DNA from 2 places in the Acidovorax sp. GW821-FHT09A11 genome. Region 2 is predicted to be linked to the other one. Evidence: riboswitches for the same ligand, from Rfam matches in the RefSeq annotation. Region 2 holds a riboswitch; the other holds the start of a gene.
The links. Region 2 has a riboswitch for thiamine pyrophosphate ahead of thiC (phosphomethylpyrimidine synthase ThiC). Riboswitches for the same ligand answer to the same signal wherever they lie in the genome.

Region 1: another riboswitch for thiamine pyrophosphate. It lies ahead of AC07PV_RS00315 (purine-cytosine permease family protein); the one in region 2 lies ahead of thiC (phosphomethylpyrimidine synthase ThiC).

Annotation. Positions count from the first base shown of each region.
Region 1 covers NZ_JBWKPS010000001.1:68,955-72,336, reverse strand. Annotated here, with positions in the region: gene AC07PV_RS00325 (nuclear transport factor 2 family protein) at 1-33, shown strand, start outside; gene AC07PV_RS00320 (GyrI-like domain-containing protein) at 46-927, shown strand; TPP riboswitch at 964-1,068, shown strand; gene AC07PV_RS00315 (purine-cytosine permease family protein) at 1,141-2,421, shown strand; gene thiD (bifunctional hydroxymethylpyrimidine kinase/phosphomethylpyrimidine kinase) at 2,490-3,338, opposite strand.
Region 2 covers NZ_JBWKPS010000004.1:286,851-290,232, forward strand. Annotated here, with positions in the region: gene lpxC (UDP-3-O-acyl-N-acetylglucosamine deacetylase) at 1-903, shown strand, start outside; gene AC07PV_RS12430 (hypothetical protein) at 986-1,162, shown strand; TPP riboswitch at 1,207-1,330, shown strand; gene thiC (phosphomethylpyrimidine synthase ThiC) at 1,472-3,352, shown strand.

The sequences.
Region 1 (3,382 bases), on a different contig from region 2:
GTTGCGATGACCGGTTTCTTTGAAACCCCTTGAACGGACGCCACTGTGCTTTATCTCCGGCAAATCCAGGAGGGCATCGATTTCATCGAGGCCCATCTCGAATCCGATATCCAGCTTTCCGAGGTGGCACGGGCTGCAGGGATGAGCCAGTGGCACTTCCAGCGGATCTTCAAGGCGCTGACCAACGAAACCCTCAAGACCTATATCCGGTCGCGCCGGTTCTCGCGGGCGCTGGAGCAGTTGACCAGCACGCGGCTGAGCGTGCTCGACATTGCGCTGGCGTCCGGGTACGAGACGCAGGAGAGTTTTACGCGCGCGTTCCGCGATTGCTTTCGGATCACGCCGTCGCAGTACCGCAAGATGGGCAACCGCTCGCTGTTCGTGCGCAAGATCCGGTTTGACGCAAGCTACCTCGCGCACATTCACCACAACATTTCCCTGGAACCCGACATAAAGGAGCAGCCCGCCATGCAGCTGGTCGGGCTGCCCACGGACTACTACGGCATCGACTCCGAAAAGAACAACCTGGGCCAGAAGCTGCCGCCCCTGTGGGCGAAATTCCTGCCCCGGCTGGGCGAGATTGCGAACACCGTGCCCGGGGTCTGCTATGGCGTCGTGGCACCGGCGGGGCCCCACACGGAAGCGCTGCGCTACCTGGCCTGCATCGAAGTGCGGGGCCCCGGCGCCTTGCCACCGGGCATGGTGGCCATGGAAATCCCCGCATCGACCTATGCGCGCTTCACCCACCGGGGCCCTGCGCAGAATGTCGATGCGACGGTGAACTACATCTACTCGAGCTGGCTGCTGTCGGCGGGCCCATCGCACACCCTGGGGCCGGATCTGGAAATCTACGGTGCCCAGTACCACCCGACGTCCGGCGACTCGGTGATGCACTACGCGATCCCCATCGCCCGCCCCGCGCCCTGAGCGCCCCACTACAATGGCCCCGCGTTCCTTCTGGAACGCCCACGCTAGGGGTGTCGGGACCGGGCCACCGGAACCGACTGAGAGAGTCCCTTTGAACCTGATTGAGATCATCCTCGCGCAGGGAAGCACGTCCGCCTCGGCACAGCCCAGAATGAAATGACTTTGGGGCGCGCTGGCGGGCCGCCCCTGCTCTGTATTGCCACGGAGCTTGCCATGTCCTCATCCCCCGCCGCGCCCGCCACCAACGAAGCGCTGGCCCCCGTCTCCCCCGACCGCCGCGTCTTCCAATGGCATGACCACGCCTCGCTCTGGTTCAGCCTGGGCGTGGGCCTGCTGGTCATGCAGGTGGGCGCCTACCTGATGCCCGCGCTGGGCACGCAAGAGGCGCTGATCGCCATCGTCTGCGGCTCCATCGTGGGCGCGGGCCTGCTGGGCTGGGTGGCCAAGCTGGGCTGCGACAGCGGCCTGGCCAGCGCCGGGCTGATGCATGCCGTCTATGGCCGCACGTTCGCCAGCCTGCCGATCATTTTGAACATCGTGCAGCTGGTCGGCTGGGGCACGTTCGAGCTGGTGGTGATGCGCGACGCCACGGTGGCCATCGGCCAGCAGTCCGGCACCATGGCCGGCGCGCATTGGCCCGTGCTGGCCACGCTGCTGTGGGGCGGCGTGGTGATGCTGCTCATCAGCGGATCGATGGTGCAGCTGGTGCGCAAGGTGATCGCGCGCGTGGCGCTGCCGCTGGTGGTGCTGTCGCTGCTGTGGCTGTCGTGGCAGTTCCTGTCGCTGGCGCAGGCCCAGGGTTTTGAAGCGCTGTGGACGCGCAAGGGCGAAGGCGGCATGGGCGTGCTGCCCGCGCTGGACCTGGTGATCGCCATGCCCATCTCGTGGCTGCCGCTGGTGGCCGACTATGCGCGCCACGGCAAGAACGGCGGCTCCGCATTGCGCGGCACGTGGCTGGGCTACGCGCTGGCCAACATGTGGTGCTACACGCTCGGTGTGCTGGTGGCGCTGACGCTGCCCAGCAAGGATCTGGTGCAGGCCCTGTTGCTGGCCCAGGGCGGGCTGATCGCGCTGTCGCTGATCCTGATCGACGAGGTGGACAACGCCTATGGCGACACGTATTCGGGCGCGGTGTCGGCACACAGCCTGCTGCCGCGCTGGGGCGTACGCAAGTGGGGCCTGGCCATGGCTGCGGTGTGTACCGCCCTCGCGCTGGTGCTGCCCATGCACAGCCTGGAGCCATTTTTGCTGCTGCTCAGCTCGGTGTTCGTGCCGCTGTTCGGCGTGATCCTGGGGCGGCTGGCCTTTGGCGCCAACGCACCCGCGCTGCTCGCTGCGGCACGCCGGGTGAACGCGGCCCCGGTGACGATCTGGCTGGTGGGGATTGCCGTCTACCACCTGGCCCCGCAGGTGGTGCCGGGCGCGGGCTCGGCGCTGCCGGCGTTGGCGTTCAGTTTTGTGCTGGCCTGGGCCACACGGCCACGGGTGCGTTGAATCGCTATTGAATTGTGAGCATCTAGCGCTTGCTGGATAAGCGCCCGAGGCCAAAAACAATCAAACCTTTAAAGCACCAGCTGCGCCACGGGCGCATGGCCGTGGTTGAGCGGGCCATGGCCACGGCCGGTGGTCACATCGGCCCCTGCCGCGATGGCGCCCAGAATGTAGGCACGCGCGCGCTCCACCGCCTGCTGCAAGGGCAGGCCCCGCGCCAGGTGTGCCGCGATGGCCGATGACAGGGTGCAGCCCGTGCCATGCCCGTTGTGCGTGGCAATGCGTGCGGACTCCAGCCGCTGCCGCACGCCGCCGCGTGTGGCCAGGACATCCACCACCCAGTCTCCGGGCAGGTGGCCGCCCTTGAGCAGCGCCGCCGGGGCGCCCAGGGCCAGCAGCCCGTCCACCGCAGCTGCCAGCGCATCCACGCCCTCGATCGTGCGCCCCAGCAGCCAGCCGGCCTCGTCCAGGTTGGGGGTGATCACCTCGGCCAGCGGAAACAGCTCCTGCACCAGCACGTTCACGGTTTCCGCGGCGATGAGCCGGTCGCCGCTGGTGGCCACCATCACCGGGTCGAGCACCACGTGCGGCAGCTGGTAGGTGCGGATGGCATCGGCCACCACGCGCACCACTTCGGGCGAATGCAGCATGCCGATCTTGACCGCGTCCACGCCGATGTCCTGCACCACGGCATCGATCTGGGCCTTGAGCATCTCGGGCGGAATGCCGTGGATGCCCGTGACGCCGCAGGTGTTCTGGGCCGTGATGGCGGTGATGGCCGTCATGCCGTAGCAGCCCAGGGCGCTGAAGGTCTTGAGGTCGGCCTGGATGCCCGCCCCGCCGCCGCTGTCGGAACCGGCGATGGAAAGCACGCGTACATAGCGGCGTGCTGCGGAGGTCGGGGGAATCAATGAAGTCATGGCAAAAATTATGGCCTATGCGTTAGCGCAAAAAGAGCTGCCAC
Region 2 (3,382 bases):
AAGACGATCACCCGCGCCGTGGGCGTGGGCCTGCACAGTGGCCAGCGGGTCGAGCTGACCCTGCGGCCTGCGCAGCCGGACACCGGGATCGTGTTCCGCAGGGTGGACCTGCCGCAGCCGGTGGACATCCCCATCCGGGCGGAGGCCGTGACCGACACCCGCCTGGCGTCCACCATCGCCGTGGGCAATGCCAAGGTGCACACCGTGGAGCACCTCATGTCGGCCTGCGCGGGGCTGGGCATCGACAACCTCTATGTGGACATCACCGCCGAAGAGGTGCCCATCCTGGATGGCTCTTCGGCATCGTTCGTGTTCCTGCTGCAAAGCGCGGGCATCGAGCTGCAGAATGCCCCCAAGCGCTTCATCCGCGTCACCCGCCCCGTGGAAGTGCGCGAAGGCGAGGGCGCCGCGGCCAAGTGGGCTCGGCTTGCGCCCTACCACGGCTACAAGCTCAGCTTCGAGATCGACTTCGACCACCCCGCCGTGGATTCCACGGGCCAGCGCGTGGAGTTCGACTTGGGGCAAGGCAACTACAGCCGCGACATCGCCCGCGCGCGCACCTTCGGCTTCACGCGCGATGTGGAGATGATGCGCTCCAACGGCCTGGCGCTGGGCGGCGGCCTCGACAACGCCATCGTGATGGACGACTACAAGGTGCTCAACAGCGACGGGCTGCGCTACGACGACGAGTTCGTCAAGCACAAGATCCTGGACGCGATGGGCGACCTGTACCTGATCGGCAAGCCCCTGCTCGCGGCCTACAGCGCCTTCCGCTCGGGCCACGCCATGAACAACCTGCTGCTGCGCGAGCTGCTGGCCCAGCGCGATGCCTGGGAGGTCGTCACGTTCGAGGACGAGCGCCAGGCGCCCGGCGGGTTTGCCCAGCCGGCGCGCGCCTGGTGAGCATGAAGCACCATTCCCGGGCCGCAGCCCGGAGCCTCCTGCCAGTGCCGCGCCCGTTTTCACGGCGCCGGGAGTCCCTGACATGCTGATCTTTCGCTGGCTGGCCATGCTGCTGCTCCTGGCGGCGGCCGTGTCGTTTGCCTTCTATGCCGGCACGGGGCAGGCGCGCTACAAGCGCCTGGGGCTCGTCATCCTCAAGTGGACGGTGATCGCGGCCGTCTTCTTCTTTGCGGTGGTCCTCATCGGGCGCCTCGCCTGACCGAGAGGCTCCGCGGCGCGGTTTTTTCTCTCTGGCCTATACTCGCGCCTGCTCCGGGGTGTGCGTAAGCGCTGAGATGCGAGGTGGCTGAAGAAATTCGGCAGGCCTTGCGAACCCGACGAACTTGATCCGGTTCATACCGGCGGAAGAAGAGCCGACCTCCTTGTCTCCGTGCCCGCAGTCCCTGCTGGCACGCCATGCCTCAGGTGCAGCCGCACCCGAGGGGCGCACAGGTCCATTCCGGAGCAGCACCCACCGCCACCGGAACCAGGAGACCTGCCCATGAACGCCCCCGACCCCCACGCCAAGCTGGCCACCCCCGAGAAGTTCGCCGAGTTGCTCGCACGCACGCGCGAACCCTTTCCTGCCTCACGCAAGGCCTACCTCCCCGGCCACCTGCACACCGATCTGCGCGTGCCCGTGCGCGACATTGCGCTGACCAACGGCGAACTGGTCAGCGTGTACGACACCTCCGGCCCGTATACCGACCCCGAGGCTGCGATCGATGTGCGCAAGGGCCTGGCGGGAGTGCGCGGCGGCTGGATCACCGGCCGTGGCGACGTGGAGCACTACGAAGGCCGCGCGCCCGTGGCGCTGGACGATGGCCAGAAAAGCGAAGACGCCACCCGTCTGGCCCAGCTGCGCGCCGAGGCCGCGGCTCTGCAGCGCAAGCCCTTGCGCGCCAAGGCGGGTGCCAACGTCACGCAGATGCACTATGCGAAGAAGGGCATCGTCACGCCCGAGATGGAATACGTGGCCATCCGCGAGAACGGCAAGCGCGAGTGGATGGAGCAGTACATGGCCGACGCTGGCCGCGAGCAGCGCCTGATGGGCAACCCCATGGGCGCGAGCATCCCCAAGATCATCACCCCCGAATTCGTGCGCGATGAAGTAGCCCGGGGCCGCGCCATCATTCCCGCCAACATCAACCACCCCGAGGTCGAGCCCATGGCCATCGGGCGCAACTTCAAGGTCAAGATCAACGCCAACATCGGCAACTCGGCCGTCACCTCCAGCATCGAGGAAGAGGTCGAAAAGCTGGTGTGGGCGATCCGCTGGGGCGCCGACAACGTGATGGACCTGTCCACCGGCAAGAACATCCACACCACGCGCGACTGGATCGTGCGCAACTCGCCCGTGCCCATCGGCACGGTGCCCATCTACCAGGCGCTGGAGAAGGTGGGCGGCGTGGCCGAGGACCTGACCTGGGCGATCTTCCGCGACACGCTGATCGAGCAGGCCGAGCAGGGCGTGGACTACTTCACCATCCACGCGGGCGTGCGGCTGGCCTACATCCACCTCACCGCGCAGCGGCGCACGGGCATCGTCTCGCGTGGCGGCTCCATCATGGCCAAGTGGTGCATGGCGCACCACCGCGAGAGCTTCCTGTACGAGCACTTCGAGGACATCTGCGACATCATGAAGGCGTACGACGTGTCGTTCAGCCTGGGCGACGGCCTGCGCCCCGGCTGCGCATCGGACGCCAACGACGAAGCGCAGTTCGCCGAGCTGCACACGCTGGGCGAGCTGACCCAGGTGGCCTGGAAGCACGACGTGCAGACCATGATCGAAGGCCCCGGCCACGTGCCCATGCACATGATCCAGGCCAACATGACCGAGCAGCTCAAGACCTGCCACGAGGCGCCGTTCTACACCTTGGGCCCGCTGACCATCGACATCGCACCGGGCTACGACCACATCGCATCGGCCATCGGCGCGGCCATGATCGGCTGGATGGGCACGGCCATGCTGTGCTACGTGACGCCCAAGGAGCACCTGGGGCTGCCCGACCGCGACGACGTGAAGCAAGGGATCATCGCGTACAAGATCGCCGCCCACGCGGCCGATGTGGCCAAGGGCCACCCGGGGGCCCGCGCGCGCGACGACGCGCTTTCCCAGGCGCGTTTCGACTTCCGCTGGCAGGACCAGTTCAACCTGGGCCTGGACCCCGACACGGCCAAGGAATACCACGACGAAACGCTGCCCAAGGACAGCGCCAAGGTGGCGCACTTCTGCTCCATGTGCGGCCCCAAGTTTTGCTCCATGAAGATCACGCAGGAAGTGCGCGAATTTGCCGCCCAGAAGGGCGTGGCGGAGGCCGAGGCGCTGGCCCAGGGCATGCAGACCAAGGCGGCGGAATTCCAGCAGCGCGGCGGGCAGTTCTACATTCCCGTGACACCGGTGGCATAAGCCCGCCTACTGACCCCGGGGATTCCCTGC